4 regions of the Alistipes sp. AM16-43 genome follow, and region 3 is predicted to be linked to each of the others. Evidence: riboswitches for the same ligand, from Rfam matches in the RefSeq annotation. Region 3 holds a riboswitch; each other region holds the start of a gene.

Region 1 (7,397 bases), on a different contig from region 3:
CGAACAGTCGAACCTCAGGGCTGCCGAGGCGCACAGCGACGCCATGAACGCCGAGATGATGAAGATCAGGAAGTGGTTCACGCCGTGTGCCTGCATACGCTGTTTGGCGGCGAAACCCACGAGCGTGGAGGTGAAGACGATGCTCATGGCGATCCAGTCGCCCCCGAACAGCCGGCAGAACGAGGCGTTGGCCAGCCCCACGGTCAGCAGGACGAAGATTGGGTCTATGCGCGGTTTTGCAGTCAGCTCGTCGTAGCGACGCCGGATTTCGGAGAGTGGAAGCCTTTCGTCCAGCGCATCCCAGCTCAGGGCGCTCAGGTCGGAGTTGCGCTCGAAGCTGATCGGCAGCGCCGGGATCTTCACTACGCGGGTGATGGCCTCGCCGCTCTCTTCGTCGTGGGCGGTGATGATCGTGCTTTTCTGGAAACTCGACAACTGGAGGTCGACCCCCTGCGAGGCTCCGATACGCTGCGAGTTGCGGATCACGCGCGAGGTGTGCACGCCCGATCCGAGCAGGTAAGTCGCATATTCCGCAATGAAGTCGAGGATTTCCGTCAGCTCTTGTCTGGTCTTCATAACGAGGGCAAAAATAGTCCATTTCGGGCAAACCGCCATTGTTGGGGCCGAAAAAATTACACCGTGATGCCCGTACGGTCGCCGTGCCGGGTTTCCCGGGTGTCGGGCAGCCTGCCCGGAGCGCCCTTGAAATACCTACGGCCTGCGCCGGAACAGCTCCGTGATGTCTTGCATGGCGCCGTCCGCTCCGACCCTGTAAAGGCGCTGGTTGGTCGTCGGCGACGTCAGCGGCCCCAGCTCCTCGACCCAGCCTCCCAGCTTGATGTAGTCGAACGACTGCGGCCGCACTCCCTCCGGCAGCCGGGCGCGTCCCGAATACCAGCCTGTGTGCAGCATCGGGAATTTCCGCCGCACGACGTCGGCCAGCGCGGCGATCTCGTGCGGTGCGGCGTCCCCGCCCATGAAACAGACGCAGGTCACCGAGCGCCCGTAGCGGGCGAGTATCCCGCACAGCTCCGCCTCGTCGAGCACCCGCCCCATGTCGGCCTGCAAGTGCGGGCTGTGGCACCCGCGGCAGCGGTTGGGGCAGTTGGTGATGTTGATCGCCAGCGTCGTTTCGCAGGGTATTTCCGCGAATACGATGTCGAAATTATGGTATCTGACCATCGTCCGTTTACTCCGCTTTGGCGTAATAGCGGTGTGCGGCCTCCTTCTGGCGCGCGGCCGAGAAGTTCGACACCCGTTTCATGTAGCCGATCACGCGGGTCAGGTAGTCCAGGTTGTCGCCGTGGCACTCGGGGCACTCCTTCAGGTAGCGCTTGTCGATGTGCCCGCACTCGTTGCATACCGTGTTGGGAATGTTGAACGTGAAATAGTTGCATCCCTCGGCAGCCGCTACGCGCAGCAGGTGGCGGTACTGCTCCTTCGAAAGGTGATCTTCGAGGTTCATGTGTAGTGCCGAACCGCCCGTGAGGTGGGCGATGTAACGGCGGCCGTGGAGTCGGAACTTGTCGATCACGTTCAGCGATTCGTCCTCGACGACATAGAAATAGGAGTTGTAACAGTCGCGCGGTACGACGTAGCCGTCCTCGCGATCCCATTTGGCGTGTTTCACGCCCACGTTCTCGGCCGGGATCATCTCGCAGTTGAACATGAGCTCCTTCGAACGGTACTTCTTGTTGTAGCGCTCGATCAGCCCCAGTACACCCTGTACGAAATCGACGTAGTCGTCGTTGTCGTTGATCGGGATGCCCAGGAACTCGGCCGCCTCGACCAGCCCGTTGACACCGATCGTGAGGTACTGGCGCGCGAGGTTGATATAGCCTGCGTCGAACAGGGGCAGCATCCCCTTGGCCTGCAAATCCTTGAGGTTCTCGTTGTAGGCCGTCTGCACTTTGTGCACCAGGTCGACGATCTCTTCGAGGTAGGTCAGGTAGTGCATGCCGTTCTTCACGGCATACTGGATGCAGCGGTTGAGATTGATCGTCAGCACGCTCTTCGAACCGGTCGATACGCCGCCGGCGCCGAGCGTGTAACTGAACCCGTTGTCCTGTATCTCGTTGCGCAGGCGGCAGCACGACGACAGCGAGTCGGCGTTGTCGCTGATATAGGTGAAGAACGAGTGCCCCTCGGAGTACATCTGCGCCGTGATGTCGCCCCATTCCTTGTCCATCACGTCGCCGTCCCTGGTCAGCAGGGCCATCGTCTCGACCGGGAAGGTCAGCACGGTCTTCGTGCGCTCGCGGTTGAACCACGTCATGAAACGCTTTTGCAGCCACGACAGCGATTCCCAGTGCGGCTTCGTCCCGTCGGGGAATACGAATTCGCCGAACAAGCTTTCGAAATAGTAGCGGTCGTAATAGGCCACGTTCCAGAACACGGCCTGGAAGTTACGCGCCCCCGTGGGCTGGTTGATCGAGTAGACGATCTGTTCGAAACAGTCCGTAATCATCTTGTCGATCGTCCTGTGCTTTTTCGAGAGGTCGACCACCTCGTCCGCCCGCTTGTAGTAATCTTCTCCGTACTCCTGTTCGATGAAATAGTTCATATACATCAGGAATTCCGGCGTGGCGCAGGCGCCCGAGAGCATCGACGACACGATGAAGACCATGTTGACGAAGCCGCCGCAGAACGACTTGAGATTGGTCGGGCGTGTCGAGTTGCCGCCCACCGAGAGCGTGCCGTTCAGCAGCCACGGGTACATCGTGATCGAAGCGCAGTAGTTGGCCATCGACGTTTCGTCGTTCTTGTAGATGAAGTGGTCTTTCAGCAGGCGGAGGTATTTGTCCGAGAGTTCCTTGCCGTACATCTCCTTGATGCGGTCGGTCAGCAGCCGGCGGTTGAGCCGGATGAAGTTCTGTTTGGGCAGTTCGCCGATCAGCGTGGCGATGTTCTTGTTCTCGACGTTGGCGTTGGCATCGTATTTCGAACCCGTCGCGGGGTTCGAGGCGTCGCAGTAGTTGATCAGGAATTCGAGTTTTTCGCGGTCTTCGCGATCCTCTGTGTGCTTCTGGCGGTAGAGCATGTAGCTCTTGGCCACAGCGAAATAGCGTTCGGCCATGAGCGCCACCTCGACCTGGTTCTGTATCTCCTCGACATTCATGCCGTCGGAGATATGTACGCGACTGAGTACCGACGTGAGGTCGTCGTCGGTGGCGTATCCGCCTACCGAAAGGAATGCCTTGCTGATCGCGCGTTTGATCTTCTCGAGCGAAAAGGGGGCGCGCTTGCCGTCGCGCTTGACGATGTAAATTTCCGAAATGCCCATAATGTATCTGTATTTGTTTGTAAGTCTTGCCGTACGGAGGCGGCATCTCCGCCTGCGCAGTACGCAGGACAGCCATGTCCTTACCCCTGAATTGTCCGGTGTAAATATCTGTTCCGGGCACCGCCCTAAATCCCGAAGGCGGATGTCGCAGCTCGCAAGGCAGGTCTTCTGGCTCGCCCCATCCGCACGCCTTCCCGTCCCGGGGGACAGTGGCTCAAGAGAGTGCGGAACGCAATCGAGGCTTACAGCTACGGGAATAGCCCCTGATTCTCACAGGAGTTCCCTTTTGATCCCGTGCCGGCAGCCGCCGGCGGGGAACCTTGCTCCGGAACAAATGTAGACATACTTTCCCGGATCGCAAATATGCGTGCGGGCAATTAATGAACAAATTGTAAACAAAAAATGCAGGGACATTCCGGCCCTGCATTTCCTTTTCCGGGACGCCCGTCCGCAACCCGGTGAGCATCAAACCTCCTGCTTGTCCGCGCCCGTTCGCTACCCGCTTTATTTGCGCATCGAGAGCGAAATCCGCCCGCGGACGGTGTCGATCCCGGTGACCCGCACCTCGACCTGCTGTCCCAGGTGTACGACTTCCGCCGGCGAGGCGACATAGCGGTCGGCCATCTGCGAAATATGCACCAGCCCGTCCTGCTTGATCCCGATGTCGACGAAAGCCCCGAAGGCCGTGATGTTGGTGACGATGCCCGGCAGCGTCATTCCTTCGTGCAGGTCACCGATCGTACGCACGTTCGGGTCGAACGAGAAGGCCTGCAACTGTTCGCGCGGGTCGAGGCCGCGCTTGTCCAGCGCTTCGACGATGTCCGTCACGGTCGGAAGCCCCACCTGTCCGTCCACGTATCTTTCGGGTTTTATCGCCTTGCGCAGCTCCTTGTCGGCGAGCAGCCTGTCGACCGTCGTGCCCGCGTCGGCGGCCATCCGCTCGACGACATGGTACGATTCGGGGTGCACGGCGCTGTTGTCCAGTGGGTTATTCCCGCCTACTACCCGCAGGAATCCCGCGGCCTGTTCGTAGGCCTTGGCGCCCAGCCTCGGCACCCTGAGCAATTCTTTACGGCTCTTGAAATCGCCGTTCGCGGCGCGGTACGCCACGATGTTCTCCGCCAGCGCCGGCCCCAGCCCGGAAATATAGGTGAGGATGTGCTTCGAGGCGGTGTTGATGTTCACCCCGACCCTGTTCACGCAGCTTTCGACCACCGTATTGAGTTTCGATTTCAACTTGCCTTGGTCGACGCTGTGCTGGTATTGCCCGACGCCGATCGACTTGGGGTCGATCTTCACCAGCTCCGAGAGCGGGTCGATCAGCCTGCGGCCAATGCTCACCGAGCCGCGCACCGTCACGTCGTAATCGGGGAATTCCTCGCGCGCCGCGGCCGACGCCGAGTAGACCGATGCGCCGTCTTCGCTGACCATGAATATCTCCACGCCTGCGTCCAGTCCCAGTCCGCGCACCAGCTGCTCGGTTTCGCGCCCCGCCGTACCGTCGCCGATTGCGAAGGCCTCGGCCTTGTATTTCCCCGCCAGCGTCCGCAGCGTTTCCGCCGCTTCGGCATAGCGGCCCTGCGGCGGGTGCGGGTAGATGGTCGTATTGTGCACGAGGTTGCCCTGTGAGTCCAGGACGACGACTTTGCAGCCCGTGCGGAATCCGGGGTCGATGGCAATCACGCGCTTCTGCCCCAACGGCGCCGAAAGGAGCAGCTGCCGCAGGTTTTCGGCGAATACCCCGATCGCCTCGTCGTCGGCCTTCTCCTTGGCGGCCGCGAGCAGCTCGGTCTCTATCGACGGTCGGATGAGCCGCTTGAGCGAGTCGGCCACGGCGGCCTCCATATATGTGCGCGTAGCCGATCCGGGACGTATGAACCGGCGGCAGAGCGCTTCGGTGATGCGCTCCGTGTCGGCGTCGACCGAGATGCGCAGGATCCCCTCGTCTTCGCCGCGACGCATGGCCAGGAACCGGTGCGACGAGATGCTGCGCAGCGGCGACGCGGCGTCGAAGTAGTCCGAATACTTCGCCCCCTCCGCCTCCTTGCCCTTCACGAGCTTCGAGTGCACCGCCCCTTCGCGTCCCATCGTGCGCCGCACGGTGTTGCGGGCCTGTTCGTCCTCGGATATCCTCTCGGCGACGATGTCGCAGGCTCCTGCAATGGCCTCTTCGGGGGTCGCTACCTCGGCCGTGACGAAGCGTTGCGCCTGACGCAGAAGGTCGTGTGCCCGTTGTGCCATGACGATGTCGGCCAGCGGTTCCAGCCCCCGTTCGCGGGCCGCCGTGGCGCGTGTGCGGCGCTTGGGTTTGTAGGGCAGGTAGATGTCCTCCAGCTCCACTGCGTCCCAGCACTCTTCGATCCGTTTGCGGAGCTCCCCGGTCAGTTTGCCCTGCCCCTCGATGGTTGCCAGGACGGTCTGCCTGCGGGCTTCCAGCTCGGTGAGCCTGTCCAGTTGTTCCTTGATCGCCCCGACCTGCAATTCGTCGAGCGAGCCGGTCGCTTCCTTGCGGTAGCGGCTGATGAAGGGGATCGTGGCGCCTTCGCGCAGCAGGCGTACCGTGCCTTGCACCTGCGGGAGGCTGATCCCGAGTCTTTGTGCTATGATTCGTTCCGTCATTCTAATATCCGAATTTCGCCGCCGCCAGCCGCATGTGGCCGATGATGTCGACGCCGAACGGGCAGTTCCGTTCGCAGCGGCCGCAGGCGATGCACTCCGAGGCGTGGTGCGGCAGGAGCCTGTAATGTTCGCGTACCGTCTCCGGTATCTCGTGCTGTGCCAGGGTCAGGTTGTAGTATTTGTTCACACCGGCGATGTCGATCCCCACCGAACACGGGGCGCAGTGCCCGCAGTACATGCAGTGCCCTTCCCACGAGAATTTGTCCAGCCCGGCCAGCGCCCCCGTGTAGTCGCGTTCCGCGGCCGTGGCCGAACACCAGGCCAGTGCCGCTTCGATCTCGGCGCGGTTGCGGCAGCCGGCCATTACGGCCGCTACGCCGGGGCGCGTCAGGGCGTATTCGAGGCATTGTACCGGGGTCATCGGGCGTCCGAAGGGCGAGTTGGCGTCGCTCAGCAGGTCGCCTCCGCCGTAGGCCTTCATCACGTCGATGGCGATCCCTTCGCGTTCGCAGAATTCGTAGAGCCGTTGCCGTTCGGGGTCGATGTTGTGCAGCTCCCGCGCGTAACTCTCGTCCGCCCAGAGCGTATCCACGTCGTCGCTCGGCGGCAGCAGGTCGTAGCAGGGGTTCACCGAGAACATCAGCACGTCGATGAGCCCCGTCCGGGCCGCCATGTGCGCGACCACGGGGTTGTGGCTGCTCAGGCCGATGTGGCGGATGCGCCCTTCCGACCTGAGCCGTTGCGCCAGGCGCATGATCGGGCCGTCGAGCACCTCGCGCAGGTCGGCCTCGGCGTCCACGTAGTGGATCATCCCGATCTCCACATAGTCCGTTCCCAGCCGTGCGAGCATGTCTTCGAACGCCGCCAGCGATTTCTCCGGATCGCGCGTGCGCAGGTACTGCCCCTCTTCCCATACCGAGCAGAGGTGCCCCTGTATGACGAACTTCTCGCGCCTGCCCGCCAGCGCTGCGCCGATGTTGCTGCGCAGCGTGGGATTCGAGGCGTAAAGGTCGAGGAAGTTGATGCCGTTGCGGATGGCGAAATCGAAATCGGCGCGCACCTCTTCGGCCGTCTTGTCCGCGAACCCCTCGCAACCCAGTGCGATGGCGCCGACTTTCAGTCCGGTGCGCCCCAGTATGCGGTACTCCATCCTATTCCAGTTCCACGAGTTCGTATTGCTGCGAGCCCAGCCCGATCGCTTCGCCGTGTTCCAGCGTGTGGATGCCGTGGCGCGACTCCATGCGTTCGATCAGGTGCACCTTGCCCGGGTCTGTCGATGCGTAAACCAGGTCGACGCATGCCTTGTCCAGCGCCACCGGGTCGGTCGAGGCCAAGATGCCGATGTCGCCCATCTTCGGGTCTTCGGGATGCGCGTCGCAGTCGCAGTCCACCGACAGGTTGTTCATCACGTTGATGTAGAGTATCTTTTCCCCGCAATGTTCGGCCACCGACTTGGCCGCCTCGGCCATCGACTCCAGAAAATCGTCCTGCGCGG
Region 2 (7,397 bases), on a different contig from region 3:
AGAAACACGATTGGGAACTTATGTTTTTGGAAAATGCCAGCCGCAAGGGCTGGATCGAAGTGATCTGCGGCTCGATGTTCTCGGGTAAGACCGAGGAGCTGATACGCCGCCTCAAACGCGCCAGGTACGCAAACCAGAAAGTCGAGATATTCAAACCCCGCATCGACGTACGCTATTCGGAAGAGGAGGTGGTCTCGCACGACGCCAACGCCATCCGCTCCACGCCGGTCGACTCGCCGCGCAACATCCTGCTGATGACCTCGGAGGTCGACGTCGTGGGCATCGACGAAGCGCAATTCTTCGACGAGAGCATCGTCGAGGTCTGCCGCGAGCTGGCCGACAGCGGCGTGCGGGTCATCGTCGCAGGGCTGGACATGGACTACACCGGCAAACCCTTCGGGCCGATGCCAGCGCTGATGGCCACGGCCGAATATGTCACCAAGGTACACGCCATCTGCGTCCGCTGCGGCAACCTTGCCCATCACTCGCACCGCCTCACACAGGACGAAAAGCTGGTCGTACTGGGTGAAACGGACTCCTACGAAGCCATCTGCCGGCACTGCTTCAAAGAGCTGGTTCGTAACAAAAAAGAGAAATAAGCGCAACGGGCTCGCACGGGGAACCGGGCACCTGCCAGCCTATACCAAGAGAAGCACACCGAGGGCTACAAACGCGCCACCGAAGGACATTTCAAACGTCGCATGGCCTATGCGGATCGCAGTCGGCAACAACCCCGCCCTGCCGAAGCCTGCGAAGAATAGCGGACACACCTGCGGCCTACTGCGCAGCCTGCAGCGCAGCGATAAACCCGGGCCACAATACCCACAGGTTCTCGGTCTGCAACCAAAGTTCGCGCGCCTGCGCCTGCACGGAGGGGCGTTCGCTTTCGATATCGCGCAGGTAAGCATCGTCGGCAGGGTGTTCCGCGGCCGTAAATTCCCGGAAGAAAGGCGCAAACCGTGTCTTGAAATGCAGCAACTCCCCTTCGGGGAATTTCCCGTCACGGCGGAATGCCGACCAAAGCAGCAATATCCCGCGGCTGGCACATTTGTCCGAAACGTCGTTTATCACCTCGTCGAACAACTCCTGCTCGTCCATCGCCAGGTAATCGAACGCCAGCAGTTCGCTCCCCTCGAGGTGGTCTTCGGGATCCAGCTCCAGGAGCATCTCCAGCAGTGCCGCAGACATCTCGAAATCGTTGATCAGGAAGTGGTCGATGGCCGAGGCACGGATCAGTTCGAGCGCAGCCTGCGAATTGCGGTGGCTCCATTCGAGGTTGATCTCTTCGTCCTCGGGCAGCAACCCCGCAAGCCGCTGGAATGCCTGGTAACGTTCATTGCAGGCATCTTCGACATTCCCGGCGGCCTCCAGCTCACGGGTGTGTGCCAAAACCCTGGTGAAATTATACGGCCCGTCGCCGACGATTTCGAAAGTCTGGTCGGGCGTGGGGTTAAGATATGCTTTTTGCATCGCGGCGCATTTTAAAAATCATGGTTATCAGTATAGCGAGTGTCAGCGCGCCGCCCAGCAGGTAGGCCGCTGCCCGGTCGCGCATGCCGCACATAAGCGGCGATATAAAGACATAGGACATGCAGACGTAGGTCATGACCAGCGCCGGCAGGAGCCCCACCCAGCGGTTACGGCCCCGTTTGTTTAGGTAGGCCGTAATCATCCACAGCGTGACCATCGCCAGTGTCTGGTTCATCCATGCGAAATAGCTCCACATGGCCTCGAACGGCAGGCAGAAAATAATGACCAGCCCCGCAGCGAAGAGCGGGATGCTGATATAGATTCGCTTGCGCAGGCTGCGCTGTTCGAGCCCCATGAAATCGGCCACGATCAGCCGTGCCGAACGGAACGCCGTATCGCCCGAGGTGATGGCGCAGGCCACGACCCCGAAAATCACCAGTCCGGCCAGCACTTCGCCCAGCGTAGTGCGGGCGATGACATCGACCATCACGGCCGCCTGCCCGCCATATTCCGCAATCGCGGCATTCAGCCCGGAGGCACCGTTCCAGAAGGCCATGGCGATGGCCGCCCATATCAGCGCGATGATGCTCTCGGAGATCATGGCGCCGTAAAACACGGGGCGGGCCTGCCGTTCGGAGCGCAGGCAGCGTGCCATCAGCGGCGACTGGGTCGCATGGAAGCCCGAAATAGCGCCGCAGGCGATGGTCGTAAAGAGCATCGGCAGGATCGGAAACCGCTCCGGATCGGCGATGCAATTTTCCAGGGAGGTAAACTCTGGGATCGTGTATTTACCGCTGAAAAGCAGCACAGCGAGGATTCCCAGCGCCATGAAAAGCAGTGCGCAGCCGAAAACCGGATAGATACGGCCGATGATCTTGTCCACGGGCAGCAATGTCGCCACGATATAATAGATCAGGATAACACCCAGAATGATGAGTAGCAACCAGGAGAACCCGCCGAAGGCAATCCCCGACAGTGCCGGGGCGTCGATACGGTTGGCGATCAGCTGAGCGGGCTGCGACAGGAAGACGGCACCGACGAGCACCATCAGTCCCACGGAAAAGACCCGCATAAGCTGCTTTACCCCCGGCCCGAGGTAGGTGCCGACAGTCTCGGGCAAACTCGCACCGTTGCTGCGCAGCGAGACGATCCCGGCGATGAAGTCGTGCGCCGCCCCCATGAAGATACCGCCGAAGGTGATCCACAAGAATGCCACGGGGCCGTATGCCGCGCCCAGTACGGCACCGAAGATCGGCCCCAACCCCGCGATATTGAGCAGTTGTATGAGGAAAGTCCTCCACATCGGCATCGGGATATAATCCACCCCGTCGAACGACGTGGCCGAAGGCACAGGCCGCGCAACATCCACGCCGCACAGGCGTTCGAGATAGCGTCCGTAGGTGAAATATGCTGCCACGAGGAGCGCCAGGCACCCCAGGAAAGTAATCATAGCCCGGTCTGTTTTCGGTTAGTTTTGACGCGAATATAGCAAGAAATGCGAGAATTTTCGGAAAATTGTTGCGAGAAAAATATTTTTTTCAGATATTTGCAGTCCCAAAGAGAACTTAATGTTCTCGGTAAGCCGAAATAGCTCAGTTGGTAGAGCGTTTCACTCGTAATGAAGAGGTCCCGGGTTCAAGTCCCGGTTTCGGCTCGGAAAGGTCGCCATACGGCGACCTTTTTTCGTTATAAGACCTTGCGAACCCGAATTTTTTATACTTTTGTTGCGCAATGGTTCGCAAAGGGGTTCCGCAACCCCCAGACCGATTAAAAGGGAATGCCGTGAAAATCGGCAACAGTTCCCTCTGCTGTGAGTTCCTGCCACCCGAAATGGCACAACAAGTCCTGACAATCTTTTGCCACTGGCCCCAGTCCGGCCGGGAAGGCGTCTCGACGGGAACGAGTCAGAAGACCTGCCGTTGCAATGATTTTACAATCCAGGGGAATGGATCGTGATCGGCATGAAGAGCCTGCCGGCAAGGCATATTCCCGGATGTAAAATCAGTTTGACAAATACGAAGGCCGCACCGGACATCCGATGCAGCCGGCTGCAGCCCCGTACCAGGGAAGAGGTGGGGCGGGCCGTTTCTTTAATTTTCGACGCATGAAACGGATTTTACGACATATCCTGCCCGTGATCCTGTGCCTGCCGGCACTGGGCGGCTGCATGAAGTGGGACTACGCAGACATGGAAGAGTTCGCCGCGACGGGGCCGGGGTTGTTCATCACCAACGAGGGAAATTTCCAGTACGGCAACGCCACGCTCTCCTATTACGACCCGGCAACGAAAAAGGTCGAGAACGAGGTTTTCTACCGTGCCAACGCCATGAAGCTGGGCGACGTGGCACAGTCGATGACCATCCACAACGATTTGGGATGGATCGTCGTGAACAATTCGCATGTCGTCTTCGCAATCGACCTCCGTACATTCAAGGAGGTGGGCCGCATCACGAACCTCACCTCGCCGCGGTACATCCACTTCGTCTCCGACGAAAAGGCCTATGTGACCCAGCTCTGGGACAACCGCATTTTCATCGTCAACCCCAGGCGGTACGAGATCACGGGCTACATCGAGTGTCCCGGCATGACACCCGGATCGGGATCGACCGAGCAGATGGTACAGTACGGGCAATACGTCTACGTGAACTGCTGGTCGTACCAGAACCGGCTGCTGAAGATCGACACCCGAACCGACAGGGTGGTGGACGAACTGGTCGTCGGCGTACAACCCACATCGCTGGTACTGGATGCCAACGACAAGTTGTGGACGATCACCGACGGCGGTTACGAAGGCAGCCCCTACGGATATGATGTTCCGGCACTGTACCGCATCGACGCCGCCTCGTTCCGCCTGGAAAAGCAGTTCCGTTTCAGAGAGGGGGATGCACCCTCGGAAGTGCAGCTCAACGGCACGCGCGACACGCTGTACTGGATCAACAAGGATGTCTGGCGCATGCCCGTAGCTGCCGAGCAGCTCCCGGCGCGCCCGTTCCTCGAATACCGGGAGACGAAATATTACGGGCTGACGGTCGACCCGGACAACGGCGACGTTTACGTGGCCGACGCCCTCGACTACCAGCAGCAGGGGATCGTCTACCGCTATACGGCCGACGGCGACGCGGTAGACGAATTTTACGCGGGCGTTACCCCGGGCGCCTTCTGCTGGAAACGATAACCCGACAAACACGCGAAGCAATGAAGAGACTCCTAATTCCGCTGTTCAGCATCGCCCTCTGGTGGAGCGCCGCCGCCCAGGACAAGGCGCAGTCGGACGGAGGGTGGTGGAACGAGAATCCGTCGCTGGTGTTGCCCATCCGCGCAGTCGGGGTGACGGGCGTGAAGCCCATGAAAGAAATAGGCGTTCAGAAAACGCAGCTCGACACGCTCGTCCTGCACGAGAACATTGCCCTGTCGATGGCCGACGTGCTGACATTCAATTCGTCAATCTTCATCAAGCAATACGGACGGGCGACGCTTTCGACGGTCGCATTCCGCGGCACGGGCCCTTCGCATACGCAGGTGGTGTGGAATGGCATGCGTATCAACTCGCCGATGCTGGGCATGACCGATTTCTCGATGATTCCCTCCTACTTCGTCGACGACGCACAACTGCTGCACGGCACCTCGTCGGTCAACGTCACGGGCGGCGGCCTGGGCGGTGCGGTCATGCTGGCGACCAAACCCGCCGATACGCAGGGCTTCGGGCTGCAATACACCCAGGGCATCGGGTCATTCTGGACGACGGACGAATTCCTGCGTCTCACCTACGGCAACGACCGCTGGCAGACCTCCACGCGCGTGGTATATTCGTCGTCCCCCAACGAATATTCCTACCGGAACCACGACAAGAAGGAAAACATCTACGACGACGAGCACAACATCATCGGTTCGTACTATCCCCGCGAAAAGCACGACGACGGAGCTTTCCGCGACTTCCACCTGTTGCAGGAGGCCTATTACAACACGGGCAACGGAGACCGGTTCGGCCTGAACGCCTGGCTGATCGCCTCGAAGCGCGGGCTGGGGCGCATGACGACCGATTACGGCGATCCGAAGAAATTCATCAACGAACAGCGCGAACGCACGCTGCGCAGCGTGCTGTCGTGGGATCACCTGCGCCGGAACTGGAAAGTCGCGGCCAAGGCCGGATACATTTACAGTTGGTTCGCCTACGACTACGCCAACGACGTGGGCAACGGGAAACTGGAATACATGACCAACTCCCGGAACTGGTACCACACGCTCTTCGTCTCGGGCGAAGGGGAATACTACATAGGCCGCAAATGGCTCTTCACGGCACAGGCCGACCTGCACCAGCATTTCGTCACGAACAACGACCGCAGGATCATCTCGCAGGACATGAACCGAAAGACCGTCGGGTACGACCACGCGCGCACGGAGCTTTCGGCCAGCATCACGGCCAAATGGATGCCCACCGAACGGCTGGGGCTGTCCGTCACGCTGCGCGAAGAGATGTACGGCGCGCAGTGGACGCCGCTCATCCCGGCGTTCTATGCGGACTACCTGATCTCGAAACGCGGGACGATCCGGGCAAAAGCCTCCGTATCGCGCAACTACCGTTATCCCACGCTCAACGACCTCTACTTCCAGCCGGGCGGGAACACCGACCTCGTGCCGGAATCGGGGTTCTCGTACGACGGCGGGATATCGTTTGCCATAGGGAAGGAAGGAGTATATTCGCTGCACGGCGAGGCGACATGGTTCGATTCCTACATCGACGACTGGATTCTCTGGCTGCCGCTGGGCGGCAACACCAACTACTGGACGCCGCTCAACATGAAGGACGTACACGCTTACGGCGTGGAACTGAAAGCCGGGTACGACCGTATGCTCTCCAAGGAGTGGCAGCTGGGGCTGGACGGCAACTTCTCGTGGACGCCCTCGGTCAACCGGGGCGAAGCGTTCAGCAAGGGCGACCGGTCATTGGGCAGGCAACTCCCCTACGTGCCCGTATATTCGGCCGCGGTGACGGGGCGTCTGGCCTACAAAAGCTGGCGCCTGCTATACAAGTGGTGCTATTACAGCGAGCGGTTCACCATGACGAGCAACGCCTTCACCTACACGGGCAACGTCCCCTACTACCTGATGAACGACGTGACACTCGAAAAGCTGTTTTCCGCGCGCTGGGCCGATCTTTCGGTCAAGGCCGCCGTCAAAAACCTCTTCGACGAAGAGTATGTTTCCGTGCTGGGACGCCCCATGCCGGGGATAAATTTCGAAATATTCCTCGACATCCGCCCCAAATGGGGGAAGAAAAAAGCCAGGGATTGATCTGACCCGCACAAGGGCATCGGCAGGCCGGCACTATTCCGATTCCCTGACTCCGAATCACGGCCCGGCGGTAAGAACTTTCCCGGGAAAGGACGTTTCGTAGGAGCATGGCAAAAAGAGTTTTCGTGACATCTTCCCCGAAACGGCGTCCCGGAAATAAAAAGCCCGGATCCGCAGGGATCCGGGCATACCGATAAACCAAAGAAGCCGGCAGGGTTATTCCGCCCAGCCGCCACCCAGAGCTTTGTAAAGGTCGACCAGAGCCAGGTGTTCGTCGCGCACGGCATTGCTGACCCCGATCTGGGCGTCGAAATAACGGCGCTGGGCATCCAGCACGTCGATATAATTGATGCTCCCGCCCCGGTATTGCAGTTGGGCGAGTTCGACGTATTTCCGGGCTGCGTCGCGCAGGTTAACCTTCAACGCGGCCGTCCGGCGGACGCTGCGGTAGCTGACCACGGCATCGTTGGCCTCCTTGAAAACCGTCAGCACCTTCTGTTCATACCCCAGCCGGGCCTCGTCGTAGGCGGCCAGCGCGGCCTTGTACCTGGCCTGCTTGCGGCCGAACCCGAAGACCGGCGAGGCGAGCGTACCGGCGACATACGAGAACGGCGAACGGAAAAACCCGCTCACAT
Region 3 (7,397 bases):
CAAACAAAGCAACTGCGCATAGCTGGAATGCGATTTCGATGCCGGGAAACGGAGCATCGGGCATTTTTTTTGTAAATTCGGAACAAAACAATAACGCCATGAAAAAGATATGGGCCTATATTCTCCCGACAGCGCTGTGTTTCGTTCTCGGGGGACTTGCCGGATGGTTGCAGCAAGACGCGATCGAGGAATGGTATCCGCTGCTCGACAAACCGACGCTGACACCGCCCAATGCGGTTTTTCCGATCGCATGGAGCATCATCTACCTCTGCATGGGTATCTCGGGCGGGCTGGTACTGACCTCCGAAGCCCCCGCCCGTAAAAGTGCGGTGAGGCTGTGGTTCCTCCAGTTAGGGTGCAATTTCCTGTGGAGCATACTCTTCTTCGTCTGCCGCAGCCCCCTGCTGGGCATGGTGGACATCGTGGCGCTCGACGTCCTGGTGATTCTCTATCTCGTCCGCAGTGCAAACGTACGCGCCGCTGCCGCATGGCTCTTCGTCCCTTACCTCTGCTGGCTCCTCTTCGCCACCTACCTCAACGCCTATATCCTCGTTGCGAACGGGACGGGGCTGTAAACCGGGGAAAGGCGCGATGTGCAGCAGGACGAAGATTTGAAAAATCCCCGGGAAGGAAACTCCCGGGGATTCGACGGCGTATCGCATAAGGCGGCTATTCCAGCAACGGCAACCTGCCCAGCATATCCCTGAGCCGGATCGCCGTACGGGGCATCGGCTCGGCGACCGTAAGGCCCACCAGCTCCTTTTCAGCCGCAATATCGTTTATCACGCGGACGACCGCCTCTATTTTCATCCCGTCGGGATCGGTGCCGACCGCCGCAACGATCTCCGCCGGGTCGAGCACGTCCATATCGAAATGAACCACCACCTTCGACGCCCCGCACGATTTCAGCCAGGCCCGGAGCGCATCGCTGTCCGCAGCCACCTCTTCGGGGGTGAGATGCTTTATCCCGTACTGATGCTGGCGGGCCTTAATCTCGTCCCGCTCCCAGTTGCGCAACCCTACGAACAGGATCTTCGACGGGTCGAATGCGGCGGGCAGTTCCGCCACGATCTTCGCATCGCCGTGCCCCATGCAGGCCGTCACGGCCATGGCATGGTAGCCGGGATAGGGATCGCCCGGAAGCGTGATGTCGGGATGGGCGTCGATCCATACCATCGCCACGTCGCCGCCATATTTCGCGGCAAGGTAGGTAAACGGCACCACGCTCACAGAGCAATCCCCGCCCAGGGTCACGATCCTGCCGGGATCGCTCGCCCGCAGCATCCCCAGCGCGGCTTTCGTCTGCCGGAGGATAACGTCGCGGTCGAGTACACCGTCCGTCACCCTGCGTTCCCCGATCTGGGTGGAGACGGGAACGGTGAGCGTTTCCTGCCCGCCGCGGGGAGCCAGGAAGTCGAGCAGCTGCGCCCCGAGGTAATATCCCCGTGCGGCATCGTCGGGGTTCTCTACCTCGGGTACCATCGCCGCGACATTACCGCCCTGCCATTGCGGGTAGACCAGGCGGATCGTCGATGTATTTGTTTTCATAACTTCGCTGTTTGTCGGTACTTTTTGCTGCACTCCGCCAGAAACCACTCCGCCGGCCAGCACCCGGGCAACAAAAATCCTTTCATAGCGGGTTCGTCCCTTTTGCAGGACATGCAAAAATACGAAATGCCTCCGGGAGATGCAAGTACGTGCAAATTATTCGTATATCGATAAATTTACGGGATGGACAAATTGCGGAAATACGGCTGGCAGTTATTCGGGAAGCGTTATTTTTGCACAAAACCGATCTCTGCTGGAAGCCGCGCACAGGAGTAACGCATTTTACCCGGGCAGATCCCTACCGATACGGAAATTCTACGCCCTCCCGATTGCGAGGCCGGGCGATTTTTTTTGTGATTTGTATAACAATCAAAAAAAATAATTACCTTTACGCCGTTATGGTTCCTGCCCGGTATGCCGGACAGGATGAAAAGGGAATCCGGTGAAAATCCGGAACAGTACTCGCTGCTGTAAGTCCCCTCCTTCGGGAGAAGTTGTTTATCGTACTCTTTGCCACTGGTTTAGACTGGGAAGGCGCGATAAACGGGACGAGTCAGAAGACCTGCCTTAACGATTGATTTGCACCCGCGGGTTTCGGGTTGGAATCGAATGGTACGGTCGTCGTTATCGCAACGCACTCCCTCCCCGATTTGATTTTCAGCAGTTTCCTGTCGTGCAATCACCCGCGTGATTCGAATGACAATGGGAATAATTCATAACAGACAGGGTTATACAACGGGAGAGGCTAATCCGCGCCCCGTCCGGATCTCCTGTTCATCCTCTACGCTTGCCGCAGGCCGTCGCCTGTCGGCAGGCGTTTTTTATCCCCCGGAAATCAAACCGATTAATAATTAAAATCTGAAAAGCATGAAACAACTATTTACCCTTTTGGCAATAACCCTGTTCGGTGCTGCGACATGGAGCTGCTCGTACGACGACGACGATCTGTGGAAGGAGATCGACGGGATCAAGACCCAACTCGCGGAACTCAACAAAGAGGTTTCGGCGCTGCAAACGCTTGTGGATGCCCTGCGCCAAAGCAAGACGATCTCCGATGTGACCCAGACGGACACCGGATACACCATCACGTTCAACGACAACACCTCCGTTTCGATTGCCGACGGCAAGAACGGTACGAATGCCCCGGAGGTCGGTATCGACCTCTTCGAGGGAGGCTACTACTGGACGATCGGCGGCAAGGGCAACTGGCTGACCGATGCGAACGGCCACAAAATCCCGGTAGCTGGCAAAGATGGTTCGAAACCCGAAATGGCCGTCGATGCCGACGGTTACTGGATTGTGGACGGAGCGCGCATCAAAGATGCGGCCGGCAACGACGTAAAAGCGACGGGAAGCAACGGAAAAGACGGGGATTCGTTCTTCAAATCGGTCAGCGACGGCGACGATGCCGTAACGTTCACTCTGACCGACGGCACGGAAATCGTCATTCCAAAAACTTCGGTGTCCTCATTCTGTTTTGTACAGCCCGACGACGGCCGTTCGTACTTCGTATTCGACTTCGGCAAGAAAAAGACGCTGACGCTGAATACGACGGATGTGGAAACCGCCGACTTCATGAATATTCCCGAAGGGTGGAAGGCGTCGCTGAACCTTGCGAAAAATAGCGTAACCGTGCAGGCTCCGGCGGCTTCGGATGCAGCTTACTCAGGTGGCATCATCACGCTGATCGGGATCGATAAAAAAGGGAATACGGTCTTTGCCTCGGCCGACGTGTGCGCTTCGGTGGACTACACGGACAAGGACGGTACGTTCGTGGTCTGCGAAGGCAATATGACTTCAGTAAACGGTATGCTGGTCTACTACGACAAGGCCGGCAAGGAGTACCGGGAGGTATTCGAGCAGGCCAACGGCGGATTGGAGATCGGCAACGTCGTACAGGATATGTTCATGGCCAACGGAAAAATCTACCTGTTAACCCAGAACGGCGACCGCATGGGCGGCGCAGGCCGTTTCGTTGTGTGCGATGCCCGGACGATGCGCATGGAATTCGCCGACCCGCTGGTATTTAAAACCCCCGAAGACAAAGACACATGGCCTCAGCATCTGGTCGTTGTAAGTGCAACGAAAGCCTATGTTCAATATTCCGATTCAAGTATGGAAAGCACTTCGGGCATAGTCGCCCTGACCCTCGGTGAAAATTCGGTGCAAATCGGCGCGACCCTCGAAGGCACGTTCGGAGCCTTTACTTCGGTGGGCGCGATCAAAACCCGCATGGTCTATTCACGGGGTAAGATTTATGCGGGATGCGGACACAGCGTCGTTATCATCAATGCCGAAAGCGGAACGGTGGAAAAGCGGCTGACCTATGAGGGCCGGCAAGTAAAAGGCATCGTCAAAGGTGCCGACGGCAATATCTATTTCGCCCTTGCCGGAACCTATTCCGGCACGAGCCCGAATATGGGAACCCTGACCTCCGATCCGATGATCGTTGGCATCGATCACTCTGGCACGGTCGTTTCGGAAAAAGAACTTTCCGGAGGTGTTCGATTCCCGATCGCAACATGGTCTCCGGCTATCGGCATGTGCGCCAGTTTCACCGATCCTTATCTCTATTTTGTGGATACCGATGCTTTCAACGCCACGAGCGCAACGCGGTACAATTACCAGACGCAGACCGTCGATTACAAATATCTATCTGGAAATGAAACGATTTACGGCATTATGGGGCAGCATCCGACAACCAATGTGTTGTGGGTCGGCAAGTCGAGCTACGTCGATTCGAATATCTACACCTATGACGTGAGCGGAACTTCCGCCTCGGAAATCAACCATTTTTCCTATCCCACGCAGAAAGGTGCCAGCCCGGCCGGGATCGATTTCGTCTACCGTTTCTCCGAAGCGTATATTAACAAATAAAGCATAAAGAGATGAAAAAACTGTTATCCTGTTTATTTGCTGCGTTGTTCGTGTTGTCGTCCTGCAACAAAGACGATGTGATCGAGGTCGATTCGCAGACGGCCCCCCGTATCACGCTCGACAGCGAGAATGCGGTTTACACCATCAAATCAGGCCGGGAACTGACGATCAGCCCCACTTATGAAAACGCGGACAAGGCACTCTATGTGTGGAAAATCGACGGAAAAGTCGTCGGCACGCAACCCGCCCTTACGGTGTGCGAACAAACCGTAGGCGAGTTGTTCGTGCTCCTCCAAGTGTCGAATCGCTACGGCACGGCCTCCGAGGAGCTGCGTGTGGATGTGGTAGAACTGGAAATTCCGACGATCAGCCTGCCGGTTCCCGAAAAAGGGTATACGATTCTGGTCGGCAGTCCTCTGACGCTGAAACCCTCCGTAATCGACACCTCGATCCCCACGACCTGCACATGGAGCGTGAACGGCAAAGAGGTTTCCTCCGAAAAGGAATTTACATTCGACGCGTCCGAAGCCGGAGATTATACGCTCGAATTCGCCACCCGCAATGAGGACGGCGAGGACAGCAAGGAATTCGGGGTAAAAGTCTGCACGATCGACGAAATGCCGTTCGGCTGGACATTCGATCAGACGGTCTTCAACCTATCCGCCGGCCGCCGCATCCGTCTGATGCCTTTCGACATTACCAATGCGTTCGATGCCAGTTATACCTGGTCGGTAAACGGCAAACAGGTGCAACAGTCCTCCGATCCGGTATATATTTTCTCCGAATCGGCCGAAGGAACGTACACGGTCAAAGTCGAAATGAAAAACTCATATCTGACGGTTCCTCAGGAATTGACCGTCAATGTCTGCCCCGCAGAAGGCCGATACTACCGTGCCGGATCTCCGGCAAGCAGCAAGGATTGGAACAAGGTCTACGAGTTCCTTGCCGCTCCCGGACAATTCGTCAACGAACGTTATGACGTGACGACGATGGACGCAGCGTGCGCCTATGCCGAGTCCCAGATGAAACTCAACACCTATGTGTCGCTGGGAGCTTTCGGCGGCTATCTGGTAGTCGGCTTCGACCACAGCATTGAAAATGACGGCGGCTACAACATCGGCGTTTCGGGCAACTCGTTCGACGGTTCATCCGAACCGGGCATCGTATGGGTCATGCAGGACGAAAACGGCGACGGACTGCCGAACGACACATGGTACGAACTGAAAGGCTCCGAATACGGTAAGCCTGAAACGACACAGGATTATGCCGTGACCTATTACCGTCCACGCGCTGCCGGCATGGAGGTGCAGTGGACGGACAACAAGGGTGCGAGCGGTTCCGTCGATTACCTTTCGCAATTCCATACGCAGGACTACTATTATCCGGCATGGGTCGAGGCTGACAGCTACACGCTGCGCGGCACTTGCCTCAAGGCCAACAATTACGACCAGTCGGGCAACGGTTCCTACTGGGTCAATCCGGCTTACGACTGGGGCTACGCGGACAACTTCAGCCCGATCGACCGTCTGACCGACGATCCGAACTCCGGAGCGGGCGTCAACGCCAACCATTTCCGGATTTCCGACGCCGTCACTTTCGACGGCAAGCCCGCTGGCCTCAAATACATCGACTTTGTCAAGGTGCAGACCGGCATTCAGGCAAAAAGCGGCTGGCTGGGCGAAATTTCGACCGAAGTGTTCGGCGTATTCGATTACAACATGACCAAAAAGAAATAATACGATGAGAAAAATACTGATTCTGGCCGCAGCGGTTTTCGCGTTCTGCGGCTGCAACGACAAAGAGGAGAACCAGCCCTTTGCCGGCATCGACAACCACATCACTTCGTTCGCGCTCACCGCCAAGGACGGAACGGTATACCGCGCCGCACTCGTCGGCGACGAAATCGTGGTTTCCATTCCCCGCAATGTGTCGCTCGAAGGTGCTACTGCTGACTACGAACTTTGCGAGCAGGCGATCCTGTACCCCGATCCGGCGAGGATCACCGACTGGGACAACGAACACCGTTTCCGCGTCATGGCCTATAACCAGACCCTGCGCGACTACGCCTACTCGGTCAAGCGTAACGACGTTACGACCGGCAGCGTCGCACTGCCGACACAGGCCGATGTCGAAGCGTTCGCCGCAACGGGTGCGACGGTGATCGAGGGAAACCTCACGATCGGCGATTTTTCGGCCTGCGACGATCCCGTGACCGACCTTGCGCCGTTAGCCGGACTGACCGACGTGCGCTACAACATCGTCGTAGGCAACTCATTCGCCGGGGAAAAACTCTCCGGGCTCGAAAACCTGCGTTCGGCAGGCGGTCTGGTGTTGGGAACGGCCACCACGCCGCTTACGACCGCCCAGGATTTCGACGTGGTACTGCCCGCCCTCGAATCGCTCGGACAGCTCTCGGTAAACGGCAATACGGTCGCCAAACTCGACCTGCCGAAACTCGTATCGACGGGGACGGTCTATATCAATGCAGCCAAACTCTCCGTTTTCAATGTTCCGGCGCTGAAGGAGTGTACGGGCGATCTGACGATCCTCTCCGGCACAAATGCCTCGACCGGCAACAAGGCCCTGGCCGCACTCGGACTCTCGTCGCTCGAAAAAGTAACGGGTTCGCTGTCGCTCCAGTATCTCAGCGAATTGCAGTTATTGGAACTCCCGAAGATCGCCTCCATCGGCGGCAACTGCACGCTGACTTACCTGACACAGCTCAAAGTACTCAATATGCCGGAACTGGTGCATCTGGGCGGTGCATTTACCTGGAACTACCTGACGGCAGCGACCACATTCGCAATGCCGAAAGTTCCTTCGCTGGCCTCGTTCTCGCTCTCGGACAGTAGCTCTGCAGCCATGCTTTCCAGCATCGACCTCTCGTCGCTCGAAAAGGTACGTGCGGATTTTAAGATCGACACGAAATTTTCAAGCGACAGGCTCGAACTGCCCGCGCTCGAAACCATCGG
Region 4 (7,397 bases), on a different contig from region 3:
TTGCGGGGATACGCAAATTCCCGGCCAGCCACCGCTTTTTCGCACAGCGGCTGCTTCGTTGCCCAATGTGCTTCGCCCGGTGACGGCGCTTTACGCGATGATTGTGGCGACGATGCGGCGGCCCGGGGCGCGGTTACGGAACTCGCAGAGATAAATCCCCTGCCAGGTGCCGAGGTTGAGCCTGCCGCGGGTGACGGGAATGGTGAGTTCGACGCCCGTGAGTGTCGATTTGGCATGTGCGGGCATGTCGTCGTCGCCTTCGAGCGTGTGGGTGTAGTAGGCCTCGCGTTCGCCTACCAGCCGGTCGAAGATCGCCCCGAGGTCGTTGCGCACGTCGGGGTCGGCGTTTTCGTTGATCGAAAGCCCTGCGGAGGTGTGCTTGACGAAGAGGTGTACCAGCCCGGCGTCGGGCAGCGGCTGAAGGTGGCATAGCACTTCGTCGGTAACCAGGTGGAACCCGCGGCTGCGCGGCGTGAGGGTGAATTCTGCTTGCTGAACCATGGTGGAATATTGATGTACGTGTGCAAAGGTACGAAAAATCGCAGTGCCCCTCACGGTGGCGTATCGCCTGTCTCTGTCGGATTTTTGTCGGATTGGCCCGATTGCAGGCGGTTCGGCGGTCGGGGATAATGTCGCAAAGTATTGTAAAATCCGGTATTTATTTTGATATTCGTACAATCAAATCCGATCGTTATGTCCGCCGTCCTGAATTTCCTGTTCCCGGGGGAACCCCGGGATTCCCGCAGCTCGTGGCTGTTGCTTGCTGCGCGTGTCGTTTTCGGCCTGCTGCTGATGTCGCACGGCATCGCCAAGTTGCAGAACTTCGAGGCGCTCTCGGCGACGTTCCCCGATCCGCTGGGTGTCGGGAGCCGGATGTCGCTCGTGCTGGCCGTTTTCGGGGAGGTCGTCTGCGCGGCCGGGTGTGTGGCCGGGTTATTCTACCGGCTGGCGCTGATCCCGATGGTCTTTACGATGTGTGTGGCTTTCTTTGCGGTACACGGCGGCGATCCCTTTGCCGCACGTGAGCTGGCGCTGGTTTACCTGGTTGTCTTCGTCCTGATGTACGTTGCCGGCCCTGGCCGCTACGCCGCCGATACGCTCATTGCACAACGGATCCGCGCGCCGAAGCGTTAGCCCCGGTTCTTGCCGAGGGTGGGGAGGATAGTAGGGGTGCCGTGAACCCGTTTCGTCCCCGGCTTCCGGCCAGGCGGCCGCCGCATGGAAACGATGAAGGCAGATGCCTTTTATCATCTGCCCTCAGCTTTTTGCGGTCATAGACCTTTTTCGACTTGTGTACCCGGCTGAAACTGACCGGGCGGTCGTGATTCCCGATCTCGGCCTCACGGCTTGCCCTGCGGTTGGCCTTGAGGTAATCACGCAGTCCGTTCGTCTTTGTTTTCATCACTACATCGGTTTTACGGGGGCAAAGATAATCGGAATATTTTAAGGGGGAGCGCCCTGAGGCTAATTTCCCGCTCCGGTGCCGTATTATGCCTGCTGCAGGTCGGCGAACCAATAGGAATAGCTCTTTTCCGATCCGTCGTCAAGGCGGATGCGGTAACTTCGGCGCAAAGGCGTGCCGAGCCGGAACGGGACGGGGGTGCGGAAGATCGGCCCGTCGTAACAGAATGTGTGGTATTCGCCGTTCTCGCCGTTGGGATCGACGCCCGCAGGCAGCGAGGCGATGAATGCGGGGTCTATTTCCTGCCCGATGGCGCCGGCACCGAGGCTGTCGGCTATCGTGGTGACGATGACCGTCCTGAGCCCCGAGGCGAGGAAGTCGTGCATCACGTCGCCGGAGGATTTTCCCCAGAGCGGTTCCGCGACTCCGATGCCGTGGGGTGCGAGCTGCCTCTCGCGGTATTTGCGTACGTCGTGCAGGAAGATGTCCCCGAAGATGAAGCAGGTTACGCCCTGCGCCTTGAAATACTCCACGGCACGGGACATGGCAGCTCCGTAGTCCTCCATATTGCCTTTCGGGGTGAGGTCGACGATGTGCAGGGGGATACCGATACTGTCGGCCTGTGCCTGCAGCAGGGCGGTCGGGATGCCGTGCATGGTCGAGCGGTGCGTGTCTCGGTTTACGGTCGTCAGCAATGCGACGATTTCGTATTTGCCCGACTGCATCGCCCGCAGCAGGGCATGGGCGGAGTCCTTGCCGCCGCTCCAGTTGAAAACCGCCTTTATCCGTTCCATGTCACATGTCCGGCGTTGTGGAAGAATCCGCAGACGAGGGTCAGGTATTCGGGCAATTTGCCGTCCGTGCCCCACTTCAGGTAGATGCCGAAGAGCTCGGCGGTAGTTTTGCCGATGTCGAATCCGCAGGCTTCGAGCGACGGGCGCACCAGTTCGGGGTGTCGGCAGGGCTTCCCGTCGGGACGTGTGCAGGTGCCTTCGGGGCAGTGGAGGCATGTCCCGACGTAGGCGAACGATAGGCAGCCGTACTGCCGTTCCATCCCGAGCAATTGCTGTTCGAGGCGTCTGCGTTCGAGCAGGATCAGCCGTCCGGCTTCCGACGAGGGGAGCCCCTGCTTTTGCGGAACGATTTTCGTAACGGTGAGCAGTGCCGTGGCGTAGCCGGAAAGGTACCTCCCGACGCTGAATCCGAAAGGGGGGCATCCCCAGCTGCGCCCGTAATTGGGGCAGGCGCGGCAGTAGCCCCCGATCCGTTCGGCATCGCGGAAACGGGCGATGTAATCGGCAGCGGGAAGTTCTGCCGAAAAATCCCGGGCCGTATATGGAAGCGAAATATCCACGTGGTAAAAATAGCGGTTTTACCGTGCCGTGGTGCCGGTTTGTGAAAATAATCCGGATTTCCGGACAATTTTTCGGAATAATCCGCTATATTTGCTTCAGATTTGGTTCTCCGCTCCCCGTCGCGGGAGGGTGTGAAAAGGGAATCGGGTGCAAATCCCGGACAGTCCCGCTGCTGTGAAGCCCCGTGACGTTCCGAATATCTCAGCCACTGCCCCGCGGGGCGGGAAGGCTTCGGGACAGGGGTCAGTCAGAAGACCTGCCAGATCGATTCGTTGTCGGAAAGCCCCGCGGACTGGGCGTCTGGTTTCGGTCGTATGATGCTTTGGGATTTTATGCAATCGGCGTTTTGCAGGGATTACTGTCCTGTTTTTCGATGCGAGGTTTATGCGGACTGCCGGGCGGATCCGGACGTATTCCCGTAAGCCGTGCGGCGGAAATTTTGAGAATTGACAAACCGGAAAGGCATGGTAATATGGAACACGATGCTGTAATGAATTTTGGGATGCGGCCATGTCTTTTGTAAATAACGATGGTTATGAATATCGTACTGTATGGAGTATCGGCGGAAATCGCCGGGAAAATCGCCGGGAAATACGGCCTCAAACTGATAAGTACACCCGATAAGTTCCAGCCTTCGGGAACCGTGGTGCTGGTGCCGCCTATGGGCACCCCGCGGCAGTTGCTCGCTTTCTACAATGCCATGCTGCGCCATGAGGACGACGTCGATGCGGTGATCGTCTGCGGTATCGAATCCTGCGAGGCGGCCAGCACGGTGCAGTATTGCACGCCCCCGGGGAAATTCTTCTCGCTGGGTGGTGACCTCGAACCCGAAGAACTGGAGTCGGAGTTGTACGTGATCCTCGATTCCCTGTTCGCGGAAGGCAATCAGATCAATTTCTAAGTCCCGGGGGCAGGTATCGCCGCAGTTGCGGTGCACCGTTCCCGGCCGGCATAATCCGGGATTATATCCTCCCGTGCGCGGGCGGAACTGTTGCGTAATTTCTGCGTGCCGGGCCGTTTCGGGTATGGGTGTCCTGAGGTCGGTGCGGGGCGCCGCATGGGGTTATACCCGCGTGCAGCGTCGTGCGGCCGCGGTGCCCGGCATGTCTGCTGTGGGCATTATTTTCATGATGCCAAAATTTTATTTTCCCACGCAATGCTTTGAAAATATGTGCTTTAGCACTTCTTCGGAGGCTAACGAATTGCGTCCCGTGACACTGCCGACATGGTGGATGACCTGGCGGATTTCTTCGCTCAGCAGGTCGGTCTGAAGGCCGCTGCCGAGCCCGTCGAGGGCCCGGCGGAGCGCATCGCCGGCGGCCGTGAGGGCTTCGTAATGGCGGTTGTTCGAAACGATTGCGTCGCCGTGGTAGAGGGCTTCCGTATCCACAAAGGAGCGTAATATCCGGCGCAGGCTCTCTATGCCGTCGCCGTTGCGGGCCGAAATGCCGATCGTGCCTTCGGGCAGGGGGCAGTCCGGTGCCGTATCCGTTTTATTTACCAGCACCAGCAGTTTCTGGTCGGCACGGAGCGGGAATTCCGGGGCAACGGGCGCACCTGCTGCAAGGCGTGCCGCGTCGGTCATGTAAATCACGATCTGCGCCCGTTCGATGCTCGACATCGTGCGCTGGATGCCCATCTGTTCCAGCCGGTCGTCCGTTGCGCGGATGCCCGCCGTGTCGAGGAACCGGAAGACGACCCCGTCGATGTTGATCCGCTCCTCGATGACGTCGCGTGTCGTGCCCGCGATGTCCGAGACCAGGACGCGCTCTTCGTTGAGCAGACGGTTGAGCAGGGTGCTCTTGCCGACGTTCGGGGCTCCCGTGATCGCTACGGCGACCCCCTCCTTGATGGCATTCCCGAGCGTGAACGAATTGCGCAGGGCGTCGATATGCGCCCCGATCCGCTGCATCGCCTCCCGCAGTTGCGCGCGGTCGGCGAATTCGACCTCTTCCTCCGAAAAGTCGAGTTCCAGTTCGAGGAGCGCAGTGAGTTCCAGCAGCTTTTCGCACAGTCCTTCCAGCGCGTCGGAATAACCTCCCCGCATCTGGTTCGCGGCGAGCGCATGGGCCGCGCGCGACGATGAAGCGATGATGTCGGCCACGGCCTCGGCCTGCGAGAGGTCTAACTTGCCGGCGAGGTAGGCGCGGATGGTGAATTCGCCCGGCCCGGCCATGCGGGCGCCGGAGGCGGTGAGCAGCCGCAGGATCTCGGAAACGATGTATTGCGATCCGTGGCAGGAGATCTCGGCGGCATCCTCGCCGGTGTAGGAGCGGGGTGCACGGAATACCGTGACCAGCACGTCGTCCAGTACGCGACCGTCGTCCACGATCTCCCCGTAGTGTACCGTGTATCCTGCTGCTGCGGCCAGCGGTTCCCTGCCGCGGAAGATACGGTCGCAGATGCGCAACGCCTCCTCCCCGCTGATGCGGATGACGGCTAATGCTCCTCCTGCGGCGGTTGCCGGGGCTGCGATGGTATCGTGATCCCGGATCATGTTATCTTCCTTCGATGCGGATTCGCTGTCCCAGACGGAGTTTATGGGCGTTTTTGATGCCGTTCCAGCGCATCAGCTGCGCTGTGGTCACGCGGTAGCGGCGGGCGATGGCGCCCAGTGTATCGCCCTTCTTGACCACGTAGACCGTACCCGAGCGTTCCTGGCGTTTCTTGTCGATGTTCGCCGGGTTGATGTACTCCTTGAGGTAGGCCGAGTCTTTGGCGAAGATCGCAGGCTCGTTGGCGATGTATTGTGTGATGTTGCGCTGCGGCAGCACGAGCGTATAGGGTTTGGTCGTGGCCGGGATGATGTCGAGTTTGTATTGCGGGTTGAGCTGCCGCAGGGTTTCGATCGGGATGTCGATCGTCGAGGCGATCTGCCCGAGGTGCATCAGCCGGTCGATGCGGATGGTATCCGTGGCCAGCGGGATCGGGGCTTCGGTGAGTTCGATGCCGTGCTGGCGGTGGTAGGCATAGGCGTACGAGGCGCCGATGAATGCGGGGACGTAGCCGCGCGTTTCGCGGGGCAGGTAGTCGTAGATGTCCCAGAACGTGCGCCCGTTGCCGCCGGAGCGGGCTATTGCCTTGTTGACGTTGCCCGGGCCGCAGTTGTAGGCGGCGATGGCCAGCGACCAGTCGTTATAGATGGCATAGAGGTCTTTCAGGTAGCGGCAGGCGGCCTGTGTCGAGCGGACTGGGTCGCGGCGTTCGTCGACCAGCGAGTTGATTTCCAGTCCGTAGCTTTTGCCCGTCGAGGGCATGAACTGCCACAGGCCTACGGCGCCCATCGGCGACACGGCCGTGGTGGAAAGCGCCGATTCGATGATCGGCAGTGCCCGCAGTTCGACGGGGAGCCCCTCCTTGAGCAGTTCGTCCTCGATGAGCGGGAAATAGTACTGCGACATGCCCAGGATGCGGCTGATCGTGCCGTAGCGCGAATCGGTGTAGCGGTTGATATAACCCCGTACGATGTTGTTGTAAGGCAGCTGGATCGGCGAAACGAGCGCCCGCAGCCGCTGGATGTAGACCGAATCGGGGGTCGTGCCTTCGGCCGTGCTGTCGACCAGGATGTAGTTGTCGAAAAATTCCTGGTAGGAATCCCCGCATTGCCGTTCGCGCCACACGGCGACCAGCGAATCGGCCTGTTCTGCCGTGAGCCCGAGCGTCATGTCGTCGTACTGCACCTCGGCGGGGTCGGGAAGTTCGGGCTCCTCCGGCTCGGGGGCGGCTTGCTGCCCGGCCACGGGGGCAGCCGGGGGTGTTACGACGGCTTCGGTCTTGTTTTTCTTCTTGTCTTTTTTGCGGGGGCGGCGGTCGAGTGCCGGGGCCGGGACGGCGACTGCCAGTAGCAGCAGTATGGTCAGGAGGGTTCTCATCGGTTAGAATTTGATGCTCATGTTGAAGCCGAATACCGGGCGGTTGCCGCCGAGCGAGGGCACGTAGGTGTAGTCGACCATCGGTTCGAGGTTCATCGTCAGGTCGTCCGAGATGTCGTAGTCCTTGAGGTGGGCATCGACGTGGGCATCGACGATCTGCAATACGTACAGGCCTGCGGAGATGATGATGCACAGGTCGCGGTTGCGCCGGAAGTTGTTGCGCAGGTTGCGGATATAATCCGCCGAATAGCGGCCGTGGAATTCGTCGGTAGGCCCGTCAGGGAATTTGTCGGGGTTCTGTTCGTACTCGTTCAGCAGCCTGTACGCCTTCTTGAAACGCTGGTAGCCGCGGTTGTTCCAGTCGATGCAGTAGATCATCGCCGCGAAACCTCCGACCACGAAGGGGACTTTCCAGTAGCTTTTGTTGTAGATCTGCCCCGCGCCGGGGAAGATGCAGGCCAGCGTTGTGGCCTTCTTGACATTCGACACGTCGTTGGTCGAGTAGTTTACCGCCGCATCGCCGATGAAATAGATGTACGAGGCGACGGTCAGTCCCAGGTAGACCTGGCGGCGGGTGTTGCTGCGGATCATCTTGGCCTGCAGTGCGTCCAGTTCGGGCGTACGCGTGAGGTTTTTGTCGGTATAGGCGTCATACTCCCGCTTGAGCGGCTTGTATGTCCTGTTTTCGTTGATGTAGAGCGCCAGCCCCGCTCCCACCGTACCGTAGAGTATGGGCAGCTTCCAGTATTGTTTGTTGTATATCTGTCC

What was found. A riboswitch is a leader RNA that binds a small molecule or an ion and turns the genes downstream of it on or off. The one in region 3 is predicted to bind cobalamin.
Region 1: linked by a shared signal. The riboswitch ahead of nrdD (anaerobic ribonucleoside-triphosphate reductase) and the one ahead of DW189_RS10780 (DUF5074 domain-containing protein) in region 3 are both predicted to bind cobalamin.
Region 2: linked by a shared signal. The riboswitch ahead of DW189_RS09600 (YncE family protein) and the one ahead of DW189_RS10780 (DUF5074 domain-containing protein) in region 3 are both predicted to bind cobalamin.
Region 4: linked by a shared signal. The riboswitch ahead of DW189_RS05130 (hypothetical protein) and the one ahead of DW189_RS10780 (DUF5074 domain-containing protein) in region 3 are both predicted to bind cobalamin.

What each region holds. Positions count from the first base shown of each region.
Region 1 is NZ_QTUQ01000003.1:226,629-234,025, forward strand. It holds gene DW189_RS07000 (threonine/serine exporter ThrE family protein) at 1-576, opposite strand, end outside; gene DW189_RS07005 (anaerobic ribonucleoside-triphosphate reductase activating protein) at 712-1,182, opposite strand; gene nrdD (anaerobic ribonucleoside-triphosphate reductase) at 1,190-3,283, opposite strand; cobalamin riboswitch at 3,424-3,621, opposite strand; gene DW189_RS07015 (Tex family protein) at 3,788-5,902, opposite strand; gene DW189_RS07020 (aldo/keto reductase) at 5,904-7,052, opposite strand; gene DW189_RS07025 (DUF362 domain-containing protein) at 7,054-7,397, opposite strand, start outside.
Region 2 is NZ_QTUQ01000004.1:256,116-263,512, forward strand. It holds gene DW189_RS09580 (thymidine kinase) at 21-599, shown strand; gene DW189_RS09585 (tetratricopeptide repeat protein) at 778-1,470, opposite strand; gene DW189_RS09590 (carbon starvation protein A) at 1,451-2,920, opposite strand; tRNA gene DW189_RS09595 (tRNA-Thr) at 3,052-3,124, shown strand; cobalamin riboswitch at 3,186-3,406, shown strand; gene DW189_RS09600 (YncE family protein) at 3,575-4,645, shown strand; gene DW189_RS09605 (TonB-dependent receptor plug domain-containing protein) at 4,666-6,762, shown strand; gene DW189_RS09610 (efflux transporter outer membrane subunit) at 6,979-7,397, opposite strand, start outside.
Region 3 is NZ_QTUQ01000005.1:174,621-182,017, reverse strand. It holds gene DW189_RS10795 (DUF3737 family protein) at 1-22, shown strand, start outside; gene DW189_RS10790 (TspO/MBR family protein) at 99-575, shown strand; gene DW189_RS10785 (arginase family protein) at 670-1,548, opposite strand; cobalamin riboswitch at 1,931-2,133, shown strand; gene DW189_RS10780 (DUF5074 domain-containing protein) at 2,416-4,425, shown strand; gene DW189_RS10775 (PKD-like domain-containing protein) at 4,437-6,161, shown strand; gene DW189_RS10770 (hypothetical protein) at 6,166-7,397, shown strand, end outside.
Region 4 is NZ_QTUQ01000002.1:465,245-472,641, reverse strand. It holds gene DW189_RS05155 (secondary thiamine-phosphate synthase enzyme YjbQ) at 91-501, opposite strand; gene DW189_RS05150 (DoxX family protein) at 694-1,134, shown strand; gene DW189_RS05140 (adenine nucleotide alpha hydrolase) at 1,489-2,196, opposite strand; gene DW189_RS05135 (DUF2284 domain-containing protein) at 2,184-2,756, opposite strand; cobalamin riboswitch at 2,843-3,036, shown strand; gene DW189_RS05130 (hypothetical protein) at 3,293-3,658, shown strand; gene mnmE (tRNA uridine-5-carboxymethylaminomethyl(34) synthesis GTPase MnmE) at 3,899-5,254, opposite strand; gene DW189_RS05120 (lytic transglycosylase domain-containing protein) at 5,256-6,629, opposite strand; gene DW189_RS05115 (DUF5683 domain-containing protein) at 6,633-7,397, opposite strand, start outside.